Regions from separate parts of the Enterobacter pseudoroggenkampii genome, predicted to be linked through region 2. Evidence: predicted binding sites of a transcription regulator. Region 2 holds the regulator's gene; the other holds the start of a gene.

Region 1 (7,566 bases), 2.3 Mb from region 2:
GGACATCTCAATCTGCCACTTGCAGGTTTCGCAGTCGGTCACCACGATATCCGCGCCGCTCTCTTCAATCTGACGGAACAGCGGGGCGCCAATCGCCTGTGACGTTTCGTAGTTTTCACGCTTAAAGCCGTAGGTCCCCGCAATCCCGCAGCAGCGCGAATCCAGCACCGTCAGCTCCAGGCCTGGAATAAGCCGCAGCAGCTCAAGCGTATAGAGCGACCAGCCCATTTTCTCCATGTGACACGGCGTGTGATAGACCACTTTCAGCGGTAATGTCCCCAGCGGCAACGTCTGCCCGCTATCCAGTTTGCGCCACAGGAAGCGCGTCGCCAGCTCGATGTGCTCGCGCAGGCCGGTGTTATCCACGTCCAGCAGATGCGGGTACTCATCGCGCAGTGTGAAGGTACAGGTGGACGAGGTCGCCAGCACCGGAATACCTTTATCGACAATGGCTTCGCGCAGGGAGGTGACATTGCTTTGAGCCTGCCTGCGCGCTTTATCGGTAAACCCGTTGGCAATTAGCGGTACGCCGCAGCACTTCTCTTTGTTCAGTAGCTGAACGCCCGTGCCCATGGCGTTCAGCACCTTCAGCAGGTCTTTACCCAGCTGCGGGTGGTTGTAGTTCACATAGCAGCCGTGGAAAAAGGCCACCTGGTCGGCGTACTGCGCCTGTTGCGCCGCGACGGATTTGTACCAGCGGCGGAAGGTGCCGTGAGAATATTTCGGCAGGCTGCGGTGATGGTCTATCTTCAGCGTGGCATCCAGCAGCTGACGCACCGGTTTGAGAGCGGTCGCGGCATTCACGATGGGGGCAAAGGGCGTCGAGACGCTGCCCATCAGATCGGTGTGGCTCAGGATCGCATCGCGCAGTGTCGGTTTTTGCGTGCTGTAGCGCGCCCGGGCGCGCTGAATGATATCGCCGATTTTCACATCCGACGGGCAGGCGACTTCGCAGCGTTTGCAGTTAATGCAGTATTTCAGCGCTTCATCGTACAGCTTGCCGTCCTTCAGGCGCAGGCGCTCGCCGTCCGGCCCGGCCTGCTTTGGTCCGGGATAGCGTGGGTTAACGCCGCTGACCGGGCAGACGGTGGTACACACCGTGCATTTGATGCAGCTTTCAAAACGGGTGTCGTTCATTGTTCAGCCTCCGTGCGCTGGCTAATCTGCTCTGCCACATACAGCGCCGTGACGGCGCAGACCCCGCCACCGCATCCCTGGGCAATGGGATCGTACCCGCCCAGCAGCGAGCCGATGGCAAAGAGATTCCTGACGGGTTTACCGGAAAGCTGCGGATGCAGCTGGTTATCGACAATCACGCCGAACTGTTGCCAGGGCTGCGGCGAGAAGAAATCACTCTGATACCAGTCCGCGCGTGAGGCACGCTGGCGAACATCCAGCCCCATAATGGCTTCCCGGATGCCCTCCCGGCTGCTCAGCAGTCCGTTGCTGAAGAAGCTGCCGCTTGCCAGCACCGTATAGCGGGCGCGAAGCGGAATATCGTCGTGGTTGCGCGTCCAGATTTCGCTCACCGCGCCGTCGGTCAGGGTGATTTTTTTCACCTCATCACCCGCCATCCACACGCCGCCCTGCGCGACAAACTGACGCTGGAGCTGGGTATGCAGGCGAATGCCGGGTACGGAAGGGGGCAGCGTTGGCAGCAGGCCGAGCGAGCAGGGCAGACGATCCGAGAGCCAGCGCCAGAGTCGGTTGTCGCGTAAACCGAAGCAGGCGGGCATCAGCAGGGCATCGCAGGTTTCGCCGAGCGGCCTGAGCGCGTCATACAGCAGCGGCCATTTGTCCTCGTTATCAAGAAAACGGGCGATATTCACCGCGCGAAACTCGCTCGGGTTATCGCGCAGGACATCAAGCTCGGGCAGTTCTATCTCTGCCGTTTCCGCGTTAACGCCCTGGCGACAGAGCGACGCCGCTGCGAGATGGGGCTGGAAATCCAGAAAGCCGCTAATCCCTACCACCCGCACACGTCCCGCGCGAATGGGGGTAATGGGCACCTCCTCCGGGCTGAGCCACGCGGAACGCAGGGTGCCGAGCGGCGTAACGCGCTGGTGATTGAGCCGGGCGCTGCCCTGCAGACGTGCGCCGCAGTCCGCCAGCAGCGCTTCGGTTTCCAGCGCAAAGCGGTCAATATGCTGCGCGCCAATCAGGTGATACGGGTGTTCCGGCGGCAGCTTATCGCGGTACGCTTCGTCCACCAGATCCAGCGAGCCCGACGAGAAGTGCAGGGCGCTCTGGCCCCGGGTGATAATGGCGCAGCGCAGCCCCTGCTTCGTGAGTTTGATGCCGCAGAGCAGGCCTGCCAGCCCGCCGCCGACGATTACGGTATCAAATTTCATCGCGTTGCTCCTTCTCAAGACCGCAAAGCCCCTGGTAGACCCAGCGGGTAAATTCGCTTTCGCGCAGGGCATCGCCCCAGGCGACAGGCTGAATGCCTTTCCAGCGCTCGTTTAAAAACGCGCTGAGCTGATCGAGCGACTGGGTGGCGGTGGTGGTGTGAAAACGCTGCAGCAGACCGGCGGCACGACAGGCGCACAGCTCGCCCTGACAGGTGCCCATTCCGACGCGGGTGCGGCGGCGAAGATCGAGCAGGCTGTTGACCGTCAGATTCTCCACCGCGTACTGCACCTCACCGGCGGTGACGGCTTCGCACTCGCACACCAGGCTGCGGCTCAGTCGTCCTTCACCGAGCCACTGTGGCGTTCTGTCGCCGTGGCGGTAAATAGCGGACCCGCGCAGCGGCGCGGGCAGGGAGATAATTTTTTGCAGCGTCTTCTCGGTGGACTGACGCGAGCCGGGCAGGGCTTGTTCTGCCGTCACGCACCGTTCGGTATTGCCCAGCTTGCGGCAGACGGCATCGGTCGCCCACTCGGCCATCAGGCGGTAGGTCATCAGCTTGCCGCCGGTGATGGTGATAAACCCGTCCATGCCGTCGCGTTCGGCGTGATCGAGCAGCACGATGCCCCGGCTGACGTTACGTCCGCTCGGGTCGTTGTCGCTGGCGACCAGCGGACGCACGCCGGCGTAGGCGCGAAGAATACGCGTCTGGGCCATCACCGGCGCCAGTTTTTCCCCTTCGCGCAGCAGGATGTCCACCTCTTCAGCGGTGACGCGGTTGTAGTCAATCTCGCTGTAGTCCACGTGGGTTGAGGTCGTCCCGATTAACGAAATGGTATCTCCCGGCACGAGGATATCGGCGTCAGACGGTTTGCGGCAGCGGTTGATCACGTGGTTATTGATGCGGTGGTCGAGGATCAGCAGCGAGCCTTTCGCCGGGAACATGCGCACCGAAAGGTCCGCGTATTCCGCAATCCGCTGCCCCCAGATCCCCGCCGCGTTGACCACAACGGCGGCATACAGCTCGCTGTGTTCGTTATATTGCGTATCAAGGATCCGCACGCCGCAGATACGATGGCCTTCGCGGATAAGCCCGGTCACTTCATGCCCGGTCAGGATATGCGCGCCATGCTCGCGGGCGTCCAGCATATTGGCGGCGGTCAGGCGGAACGGATCGACGGTGCCGTCAGGGACCTTCACCGCGCCGATAAGCGCCGGGTTAACCGACGGTTCCAGCCGCCGCGCCAGCGCCGGATCCATGGCCTCAGCCTGAATGCCCGCGGCGCTGCAGGCGGTAATAAAGGTGTTCTGAAAAGCGAGATCATCTTCGGGAAGGGTAATAAAGAGGCCGTCGGTCGGCTCAATGCAGTGGCGGGCGATACGCTTGAGGATCTGGTTTTCAGCAATACATTCGCGCGCGGATTCAGCGTCGGTGACCGCATACCGCGCGCCGCTGTGCAGCAGGCCGTGGTTACGCCCGGTTGCGCCCGTAGCGATATCATGGCGTTCCAGAAGCGTGACGCTCAGGCCGCGAAGGGCGCAATCGCGTGCGATCCCGGCGCCGGTTGCGCCACCGCCAATGATTATCACATCGCTGTAGCGAGGATCGTGAATGGTCATTGTTTACCCTCTATGTTCGTTTTTTATCATTTAGCCATATTAATTTTGTGGTTTGTTTGATTTCGAACATAAACGCGCGGAATTCGAAAGTGAAACGTGATTTCATGCGCTTTTTTGCGCATTCTGTCATATTTCTGTAACAATCTGTGCGTTGATTCACAGTAACAATCACCGTGATTTCTTAACATCCCCGCCTCTGGAATTCAGGTGCGAGCCACCTGCTCATTCATTTCAAGGCCACGGAGGCTGTTATGCTCAGTATCTTCAAACCTGCGCCCCACAGGGCGCGTCTGCCAGAGGCAGAAATAGATCCGCTCTATCGCCGTCTGCGTTGGCAAATCTTCCTGGGGATCTTCTTCGGGTACGCGGCGTACTACCTTGTACGTAAAAACTTCGCGCTCGCCATGCCGTATCTGGTGGAGCAGGGCTTTTCCCGCGGCGATCTGGGGTTCGCGCTGTCGGGGATCTCCATCGCCTACGGTTTTTCCAAATTCATCATGGGCTCCGTGTCGGATCGCTCGAATCCGCGCGTGTTCCTGCCCGCCGGTCTGATCCTGGCGGCGGCGGTGATGCTGTTCATGGGCTTTGTGCCGTGGGCAACCTCCAGCATTGCCATCATGTTCGTGCTGCTGTTCCTCTGCGGCTGGTTCCAGGGGATGGGGTGGCCGCCGTGCGGACGCACCATGGTGCACTGGTGGTCGCAGAAGGAGCGCGGCGGCATCGTGTCGGTGTGGAACTGTGCCCATAACGTGGGTGGCGGTATTCCGCCGCTGCTGTTCCTGCTGGGGATGGCCTGGTTCAACGACTGGCACGCTGCGCTGTATATGCCTGCCTTTGGCGCCATCGTGGTGGCGATTTTCGCTTTCGCGCTGATGCGTGATACGCCTCAGTCCTGCGGCCTGCCGCCGATTGAAGAGTACAAAAACGACTATCCGGATGATTACAGCAAGGAGCACGAAGAGGAGCTGACCGCAAAACAGATCTTCATGAAGTACGTCCTGCCGAACAAGCTGCTGTGGTACATCGCGGTGGCGAACGTGTTCGTTTACCTGCTGCGCTACGGCATCCTCGACTGGTCGCCAACCTACCTGAAAGAGGTGAAGCACTTCGCGCTGGATAAATCCTCCTGGGCGTACTTCCTGTATGAATACGCCGGGATCCCAGGCACGCTGCTTTGCGGCTGGATGTCGGACAAGGTGTTTAAGGGTAACCGCGGTGCGACGGGCGTCTTCTTTATGACCCTGGTGACCATCGCGACGGTTGTTTACTGGCTTAACCCGCCGGGCAATCCATCAGTAGACATGGCCTGCATGATCGTCATCGGCTTCCTGATTTACGGTCCGGTAATGCTGATCGGCCTGCATGCGCTGGAGCTGGCGCCGAAAAAAGCGGCGGGCACGGCGGCAGGCTTTACCGGCCTGTTCGGTTACCTCGGCGGTTCGGTCGCGGCGAGCGCCATTGTGGGCTACACCGTTGACTTCTTCGGCTGGGACGGCGGCTTTATGGTGATGATCGGCGGTAGCGTGCTGGCGGTACTGCTGCTGATTGTTGTGATGATCGGTGAGAAACGTCACCACGCGGAAGTGCTGGCACGTCGTCAATAAGGAGCTTTACGATGAAATTAACTCAGTTAGCGACAGGCCTGCTGCTGGCGGGCCTGATGACAGGCTCCGCGCTGGCGGCGGATAAAATCGTTATTGCCCACCGTGGCGCGAGTGGCTATCTGCCGGAGCATACGCTGCCGGCGAAAGCGATGGCCTATGCGCAGGGCGCGGATTACCTCGAGCAGGATCTGGTGATGACGAAGGACGACCAGCTGGTTGTCCTGCATGACCACTATCTGGACCGCGTGACGGACGTGGCGGAGCGTTTCCCGGACCGCGCGCGAAAAGATGGCCGCTACTACGCCATTGATTTCACCCTGGCGGAGATCCGTTCCCTGAAGTTTACCGAAGGCTTCGAGATTGAAAACGGCAAGAAAGTGCAGGTCTATCCGGGACGTTTCCCGATGGGCAAATCTGACTTCCGCATTCATACCTTCCAGGAAGAGATTGAGTTTGTTCAGGGGCTGAACCACTCAACCGGTAAAAATATCGGTATCTACCCGGAGATCAAAGCGCCGTGGTTCCACCATCAGGAAGGAAAAGACATTGCCGCAAAGACGCTGGAGGTGCTGAAGCAGTACGGCTACACCAGCAAGAAGGACAAAGTCTACCTGCAGTGTTTTGATGCCGCCGAGCTGAAGCGCATCAAAACCGAGCTGGAGCCGAAGATGGGCATGAACCTCAACCTGGTGCAGCTGATTGCCTACACTGACTGGAATGAAACTCAGGAGAAACAGCCGGACGGGAAGTGGGTTAACTACAACTACGACTGGATGTTTAAGCCGGGCGCGATGAAGCAGATTGCGCAGTACGCCGACGGCATCGGGCCGGATTATCACATGCTGGTGGCGGAGGGCTCAGCGCCGGGCCACGTGAAGCTGACGGCGATGGTGAAAGAGGCGCACGACAGCAAGATGCAGGTGCATCCGTATACCGTGCGTGCAGACCAGCTGCCGCCGTATGCCACGAATGTGAATCAGCTTTATGAGGTGTTGTATAACCAGGCGGGCGTGGACGGACTGTTTACGGATTTCCCGGATAAAGCGGTTGAATTCATTCACCGGAAGTAGGTTTTGTAGGTCGGGTAAGGCGAGGCCGACACCCGACAATCAGGCTCTGCGGCCTGATGCCCTTATTCCCTCTCCCACAGGGAGAGGGAATAAGGGCAATCACATCTCGATTTCGATATCGCCTTTTGCCCGGCAGCAGCAGGGCAAAATTTCCCCTTCGTTGATAAAGGCCAGCGGCTCGGTCAGCCAGTCTACCTGGCCTGCGACCAGACGGCAGCGGCAGGAGCCGCAGTAGCCGGAACGACACTGGTACTCTACTTCTACCTGATGCGCCTCAAGCGCCACCAGCAGAGAAGGGTGCTCCTCCCGACACAGTACCTCAGTGCCGGAAAGACTTAACGTGACGCGTGGCATCAGAGCTGGAAGTTGCTCAGGTCGTCAGTGTTGACTTCAGAATCAATCTGACCGACCAGATAAGAGCTCACTTCCACTTCCTGCGGCGCAACCTGCACGTTATCGGACACCAGCCAGGTGTTGATCCACGGGATTGGGTTAGAGCGCGTCTGGAACGGCAGGTCGAGACCGACAGCCTGCATGCGGATGTTGGTGATGTACTCAACGTACTGGCACAGGATGTCTTTGTTCAGGCCAATCATGGAGCCGTCGCGGAACAGGTAATCTGCCCACTCTTTCTCCTGCTGAGCCGCCAGTACGAACAGGTCGTAGCACTCCTGCTTGCACTCTTCGGCGATTTCCGCCATCTCCGGATCGTCCGTACCGCTGCGCAGCAGGTTCAGCATGTGCTGGGTACCGGTCAGGTGCAGGGCTTCATCGCGGGCAATCAGACGGATAATCTTGGCGTTGCCTTCCATCAGCTTGCGCTCGGCAAAGGCGAAGGAGCAGGCGAAGCTCACGTAGAAGCGGATCGCTTCCAGCGCGTTAACGCTCATCAGGCACAGATACAGCTGCTTTTTCAGCGCACG
Region 2 (7,566 bases):
ATCGCGGAGAGCGACGCGGTCAGCACCACAAAGTTCAGAATGCTGGCGGCAAACGCAATCCCCATGTGCTGGAAGGTCAGAACAAACGGGCTACCATTGGTGCCCACCTGGTTCCACGGGTAGATGGACATGATCACGAACAGCGTACCTACATAGAACACCAGAATACGCATCGGCACCGAGTTGATGGCGCGCGGAATGGACTTCTCCGGGTCTTTCGCTTCCCCGGCGGTAATACCGATAATCTCGATACCGCCGTAGGCGAACATGACCATCTGGAGCGACATGACCATGCCGAGCCAGCCGTTGCTGAAGAAGCCACCGTTGCTCCAGAGGTTATGGATGCCAGTCGGCTGCCCGCCGTTGCCGATTCCCCAGATGATGATGCCAAAACCGGCCACAATCATGATGATGATGGTGGCGACCTTGAAGAAGGAGAACCAGAACTCCAGCTCGCCGAACACCTTCACGCTCATCAGGTTGACGGCGCAAATGATCAGCACCACGCTCAGCACCCATATCCAGTGCGGCACCGCCGGGAACCAGACGCCCATATAGATGCCAAACGCCGTCACGTCGGCAATCGCCACGATCAGGATTTCAAAGCAGTAGGTCCAGCCGGTGATAAACCCGGCCAGCGGGCCGAGGTTTTCCTGCGCGTAGCGGGAGAATGAGCTGGCAGACGGGTTGTGAACCGACATTTCGCCGAGGGCGCGCATGATGATATACGCCGCCACGCCGCCGATGATGTACGCCAGCAGCACGCTGGGACCGGCCATTTTGATGGCATCTGCCGAGCCATAAAAAAGACCGGTGCCGATAGCAGAGCCCAGCGCCATAAAGCGGATGTGGCGCGTGCTCAATCCACGTTTAAGTTTGTTAGTGCTTTCCATTTAAATCTTGCCATTCAACACGAAAAAAACAAAAAACCACGGGGCCTTAAGCCCCGTGGTTAAACAGTTTGTTGCCGTTGATCAATGGGCGTTCGATGCGACCTGACGCCCTGCAGCACGGTCCCAGATAATGGCCAGAACCAGTGCAACAACGGTAGGCATCAGCCAGGCCAGACCCTGCTCGGACAGCGGCAGACGCTGTGTCCATGCCGGCAGTATGTGCGCGAAAGCTGATGCTTTAATCCCGTCAAGGATACCAAAAATCAGGCTGATAAACATGGCTGGCGCAATAATTCGTGAAGAGTTGTTCCACCACGGGCGAGTAAAGCTCAACACCACCAGCACGATGCACGGCGGATAAATCGCCGTCAGCACCGGAATAGAGACCTGAATCAGGTGGCTCAGACCGAGGTTTGACACCGCCATAGAGAAGATGCCGAGGATAAACACCAGGGTGCGGTAAGAGAGCGGCAGATACTGTGCAAAGAACTCTGCGCAGGCGCAGGTCAGGCCAACCGCGGTGACCAGACAGGCCAGGAAGATGAGTGCCGCCAGCAGCATACTGCCCGCACCGCCGAAGGTGTGCTGAACGTAGGCGTGCAGGATAGCCGCACCGTTGGCGTTCTGATCGACCAGCATGGCGCTGTCGGAGCCCAGACGGAACAGCGCCAGATACAGCAGCGTCAGACCCACACCGGCCATCAGGCCAGCCCAGATGGTATAGCGGGTCAGCAGGCGCGCTTCGGTCACACCGCGGGAACGCGCGGCGTTAACGATAACGATACCAAACACCATGGCGCCCAGCGTATCCATCGTCAGGTAGCCGTTCACAAAGCCGTTAGAGAACGCGGCGTTTTTATAGGCGTCCATCGCATCGCTAATCGGGCCCGCTGGCCAGACGATGGCCGCTACCGCCAGAACAATCAGCGCCACAATTTTCAGCGGAGCCAGGAAGTTACCCACGGTATCCAGCAGTTTGCCCGGATAGAGGGAAACCAGAATCACGATCGCGAAGTAGATCAGGCTGTAGATAAACAGCGGCATCGCGCCGTCACCGGTCAGAGGAGCAATACCCACTTCGAAGGAAACGGTGGCCGTACGCGGGGTCGCAAACAGCGGGCCAACGGCCAGATAGCAGACGGTTGCCAGCAGAACGCCCGCCACTTTACCAATCGGGGTGCTAAGGCTATCCACACCGCCACCGACTTTCGCCAGCGCGACGACGGTGAGAACCGGCAGACCCACGGCAGTAATCAGGAAACCAAACGCGGCGGTCCAGACGTGTTCACCCGCCTGTAGGCCAACCATTGGAGGGAAAATGATGTTGCCTGCGCCAACGAACAGCGCAAATGTCATAAAGCCCAGCGCGATGATGTCACGCGATTTTAAGTGATGGGTCATAAAACCTTACTGCCTGTGGATGTGGTGTTGAAAACATTGAGATTTTCGATATCCCTGACGGGACGATACAGCCGAAAATTTGCTCAATTTCAGCGGGAAATGCTCCCGTCCTGGCGTGGAGAAGAATAGTTTTTCGATTTACCACGCAAATACAGTCGGTCTGACAGTATCTGGGGCGCAATTTAAACGCTTATAACGTTTAAAGGCAAGGTGGGATCGCAAAACCAGAACAATATGCCAGTATGAAAATACACGTTAGAATAATACGCTGTTTATAAGAAAAACCCATGGCTAATCATGCGAACAAAAAACAGACAGCCGTATAAAATTCATCCGCGTTTCGCTTGACTGCAAAGCAAACGGGCCAGCGATGGCTGACCCGTGGAAAGGTAAAATGACACGCCTGCCGTCAGGCGATCTTTTTGGCAATTAATCGTTCCGGAATAACGAAACTGAAACGGGTTCCTTTACCCAGCGTACTCTGAATATCGAGACGGCTTTCATGGTGATTCACCGCGTGTTTCACAATTGCCAGCCCCAGGCCGCTTCCGCCCGTCTGCCGGGATCGCGCTTTATCCACACGGTAAAAGCGCTCGGTCAGACGCGGAATATGCTCCGGCGCGATCCCCGGCCCATTGTCTTCCACGCTAAACTCCGCCCCCGTTGGGGCATGGTGCCAGCGCACCACGATATTTGTCCCCTCAGGCGTATGATTCACCGCGTTATACACCAGGTTGGAAATAGCGCTACGCAGTTCATCTTCGCTGCCCAGCACCTTCAGCGTATTGTCGACCTCAAAGGTCAGGTGATGCTTTTTGTGGCTTAACGTCTGCGCTTCACGCTCCACGACCCGCAGCATCATCGGGACATCAATGGTGTCATTTAGTGCCAGCGTTGGCGCCGCTTCAATCTTCGAGAGCGTCAGCAGCTGCTTCACCAGCCCTTCCATCCGGTGCGTTTGCTCGCGCATGGTGTGCAGCGCTTTTTCACGCGGCGCGCCTTCCAGCGTTTGCTCCTGCATCATTTCCAGGTAGCCCTGCAGCACGGTCAACGGGGTTCGCAGTTCGTGACTGACGTTGGCGAAGAAGTTGCGACGCGCCCCTTCCAGCTGGTGCATTTGGGTAACATCGCGCGCCACCATCAGCCACTGCTTATCGCTGTAGGGCATCACGCGGATCTCCAGATGGCGACCATTATTGAGCTTCAGATTGTGCGGACGGGTAAAATCACGCTTTTTCAGGTACAGCGTAAACTCGGGATAGCGCAGAAGGTTGAGGATATTTTGACCGTTGTCATCCGGCCAGCGCAGGCCCAGCAGCTGTTGCGCCAGGCCGTTACACCAGAAGATCGTCCCTTCTTCGGTTGTCAGAATCACGGCATCCGGCAGCGACTCTGCACCGCTGCGGAAACGCTTAATCAGGCTTCCCAGCTCGCGGCGACGCTTTTTATTACGCATCTGCATCTGATGCAGACCGTACAGCAGCGGCTCCCAGCTGCCGCTTCCCGGCGGCGGCGTCATACTTCGGTCAACCCACAGCCACCAGGAGAGGCGCAGCAGGTTCCAGAAATGCCAGATCAGCAGCCCGGTGACCGACGCCAGCAGAAACCACGGCAGGTGTCCAAGAAAGGCCCCAAGAAGGAAGGCCGGAATACAGCATAAGATCAGTTCAAAGACGAGCCTTTTCCATGACAGACGTTCCAGCACGCGTCACACTCCTGTCATTGTTCAGAAACGGGTAGAAAAACGATAACCCGTGCCGCGGACCGTCTGCACCATGCGATCGTGGCCGCTCAGTTCCAGTGCTTTTCGCAGGCGGCGAATATGTACGTCAACCGTCCGGTCTTCGACATACACGTTAGTTCCCCAGACGTTATTCAGCAACTGCTCGCGGCTGTACACGCGTTCCGGGTGGGTCATAAAGAAGTGCAGGAGTTTAAATTCGGTAGGCCCCATGTCGAGGGGATTTTCACCGGTCATCACGCGGTGTGAGGTGGGATCAAGGCTCAGCCCCTGCATCTCAATCACCTCTTCCACCGCCATCGGCGAAATACGGCGCATCACGGCTTTAATGCGGGCGACCAGCTCTTTAGGGGAGAACGGTTTGGTAATGTAATCGTCCGCGCCGGTCTCAAGACCGCGCACGCGATCCTCTTCTTCTCCGCGCGCCGTAAGCATCACAACCGGGATGTCGCGGGTCAGCGCTTCACGCTTCAGGTGTTTGATAAACTGCAGTCCGGAGCCGCCAGGCAACATCCAGTCCAGCAGAATCAGATCGGGCCAGGGTTCATTCAGCTGGTTCACTGCGCTGTCATAATCTTCCGCTTCAACCGGCTGGAAACCGTTTTGCTCGAGCACGAAGCACACCATTTCACGAATTGGAGCTTCATCTTCTACGACCAGAATACGTCTCGCCATACTTTGCCCTGTCTTATCTTATTTAAGTTACAAGTTTGTAATTCGGCGCCATTATGCGTCAGATTTATGACAGATTTATGAAAAACAGTACCACGATAACGGGCAAACCGTTGTTTTATTACAGCGGTTATTTTCCCTTCTCTGAACGTTTATAATCCTGCTTTCTCTTTTTTGCCACGGATCAGCTATGCGCATACTTCACACCTCGGACTGGCATCTGGGTCAAAATTTTTACAGCAAAAGCCGTGCGGCTGAACATGAAGCGTTCCTGAACTGGCTGCTGGAAACGGCCCGGACGCACGAGGTGGACGCGATTATTGTGGCGGGTGACATCTTTGATACCGGCTCGCCCCCCAGCTATGCGCGTGAACTGTATAACCGCTTCGTGGTGAATCTGCAGCAAACCGGCTGTCACCTGGTGATTGTCGCCGGCAACCATGATTCCGTCGCCACGCTCAATGAATCCCGCGATATCCTGGCATTTCTCAATACCACCGTGGTCGCCAGCGCCGGGCACGCCCCGCAGATCCTGAATAAACGCGACGGCTCGCCGGGGGCTGTGCTGTGTCCGATACCGTTTTTACGTCCGCGGGACATCGTGCAAAGCCAGGCAGGGCTGTCGGGTGCAGAAAAGCAGCAACATCTGTTACAGGCCATCACCGACTATTACCGCCAGCAGCACGCCGAAGCCTGTGCCCTGCGGGGTGAACAGCCTATTCCGGTGATTGCAACCGGGCATCTCACCACCGTCGGGGCCAGTAAAAGTGACGCCGTGCGTGACATCTATATCGGTACGCTGGATGCCTTTCCGGCGCAGAACTTCCCGCCAGCCGACTACATTGCGCTCGGACACATTCACCGCGCGCAGGTTATTGGCGGCAGCGAGCACATCCGCTACTGCGGCTCCCCTATTTCGCTCAGCTTTGACGAAACAGGGAAAGCCAAATCCGTGCATCTGGTGAGCTTCAGCGAGGGAAAACTCCGCGCCGTCGAGACGCTGGAAGTACCGGTCACCCAGCCGCTGGCGGTGCTGAAAGGCGATCTCGATGCCATCACCGCCCAGCTGGAACAGTGGCGCGGTGTCGAACAAGATCCCCCCGTCTGGCTGGATATCGAAATCACCACCGATGACTACCTGCACGATATGCAGCGCAAAATTCAGGCGCTGACGGAGGATTTGCCCGTCGAAGTCTTACTGGTCCGCCGCAGCCGCGAGCAGCGCGAGAAAATTCTGTTAAGCGCTCAACGTGAAACGCTCAGTGAACTGCGGGTTGAAGAGGTGTTTGAACGCAGGCTCTCGCAGGAAGAGATTGACGACGCGAAGCGCGCAAGACTCAGCGAACTGTTCAGCCGTACCCTGCATGCGCTCAATGATGAGGAAGAAAACGCATGAAAATTTTGAGCCTGCGCCTGAAAAATCTCAACTCACTCAAGGGCGAGTGGAAAATTGACTTTACCGAGGAGCCGTTTGCCAGCAACGGGCTGTTTGCCATCACCGGCGCGACCGGGGCAGGAAAAACTACCCTGCTCGACGCCATCTGTCTGGCGCTTTATCACGAAACGCCGCGACTGCAGAAGGTCTCTCAGGCGCAAAATGATCTGATGACGCGCGACACCGCCGAATGCCTGGCAGAAGTGGAGTTCGAGGTAAAAGGCACCGCCTATCGCGCCTTCTGGAGCCAGAACCGGGCGCGCAACCAGCCGGACGGGAACCTGCAGGCACCGCGCGTGGAGCTGGCGCGCTGTGAAGATGGCAAAATCCTGGCCGACAAAGTGTCGGATAAGCTGGAGCAAACCGCCGCGCTTACCGGGCTGGACTACGGGCGCTTTACCCGCTCGATGCTGCTGTCACAGGGGCAGTTTGCCGCCTTCCTTAATGCCAAACCGAGCGATCGTGCCGAGCTGCTGGAAGAGCTGACCGGCACCGAGATCTACGGCCAGATTTCCGCCATGGTGTTTGAAAAACATAAAGCCGCCCGCAGCGTGCTTGAAAAGTGCGAGGCGCAGGCGGCGGGCGTCGTTCTGTTGAGCGAAGAACAGCAGCAGCAGTTACAGCAAAGTTTGCAGGCACTTACTGACGAAGAGAAAACCCTGCTGGTTCAGCAGCAAAGCCAGCAGAAAGATTTTCAGTGGCTTACGCGTCATGATGAGCTCGTGCGCGAGCAACAGCGCGTCACCGCGACGCAGCAGCAGGCGCAACAGGCGCTGACGAACGCTGCGCCAGAGCTGGCAAAGCTCCAGCTTGCTCTGCCCGCCGCCCAGCTTCGACCGCTCTGGGAACATCAGCAGGAGCAAACCGCGCGTCTGGCACAGACGCAGCAGCGAATTATCGAAGTAAATACTCGCTTACAAGCCAGAACCGCGCTGCGTTCACGTATCCGCAATGCCGCCCTGCGTAACCACGAACAGCTTCAGACCGAACTGACGGCGCTGGCGCAGTGGCTGGCGGAGCACGATCGCTATCGGCTGCTGGGACAGGAGATTGCCGGCTGGCGCGCCCAGTTCTCGCAGCTTAACCGCGATAAAACGCAGTTAGCCTCGCTTGCTGCGCGGATGAGTGAATTACGCAACAGGCTGGCTGAGATGCCGGAAAATGCGCTGACCCTGACGGCGGATGAGGTCAGCGCGGCCATGGAGCAGCAGTCCCGGTCACGCACGCTGCGCCAGCGGCTAACGTCGCTGCATGCCCGCTATCAGCCGCTGCAAAAGCGCCTGCGCCAGAGCGGTGAAAGCGTGCAGAAGGCGCAGGCCGAACAAAATAAACTCAATGAAACGCTGACGCTGCGCCGCCAGCAGTACAAAGAGAAACACCAGCACTATCTGGACCTGAAGGCCCTGTGCGAACGCGAAGCGACG

Evidence for each region. The regulator PhoB, encoded in region 2, activates phosphate uptake and scavenging genes when phosphate is short. The targets are predictions, from matches to a motif close to CTGTCATAAAACTGNCNNAT.
Region 1: a site for PhoB is predicted at 4,093-4,112, ahead of glpT (glycerol-3-phosphate transporter). Genes of this name have one in related genera too.

What each region holds. Positions count from the first base shown of each region.
Region 1 covers NZ_JAPMLV010000001.1:2,402,424-2,409,989, reverse strand. The annotation lists gene glpC (anaerobic glycerol-3-phosphate dehydrogenase subunit GlpC) at 1-1,137, opposite strand, end outside; gene glpB (glycerol-3-phosphate dehydrogenase subunit GlpB) at 1,134-2,351, opposite strand; gene glpA (anaerobic glycerol-3-phosphate dehydrogenase subunit A) at 2,341-3,969, opposite strand; gene glpT (glycerol-3-phosphate transporter) at 4,221-5,573, shown strand; gene glpQ (glycerophosphodiester phosphodiesterase) at 5,585-6,643, shown strand; gene yfaE (class I ribonucleotide reductase maintenance protein YfaE) at 6,743-6,997, opposite strand; gene nrdB (class Ia ribonucleoside-diphosphate reductase subunit beta) at 6,997-7,566, opposite strand, start outside.
Region 2 covers NZ_JAPMLV010000001.1:91,164-98,729, reverse strand. The annotation lists gene proY (proline-specific permease ProY) at 1-893, opposite strand, end outside; gene brnQ (branched-chain amino acid transporter carrier protein BrnQ) at 975-2,294, opposite strand; gene phoR (phosphate regulon sensor histidine kinase PhoR) at 2,704-3,999, opposite strand; gene phoB (phosphate response regulator transcription factor PhoB) at 4,021-4,710, opposite strand; gene sbcD (exonuclease subunit SbcD) at 4,898-6,103, shown strand; gene sbcC (exonuclease subunit SbcC) at 6,100-7,566, shown strand, end outside.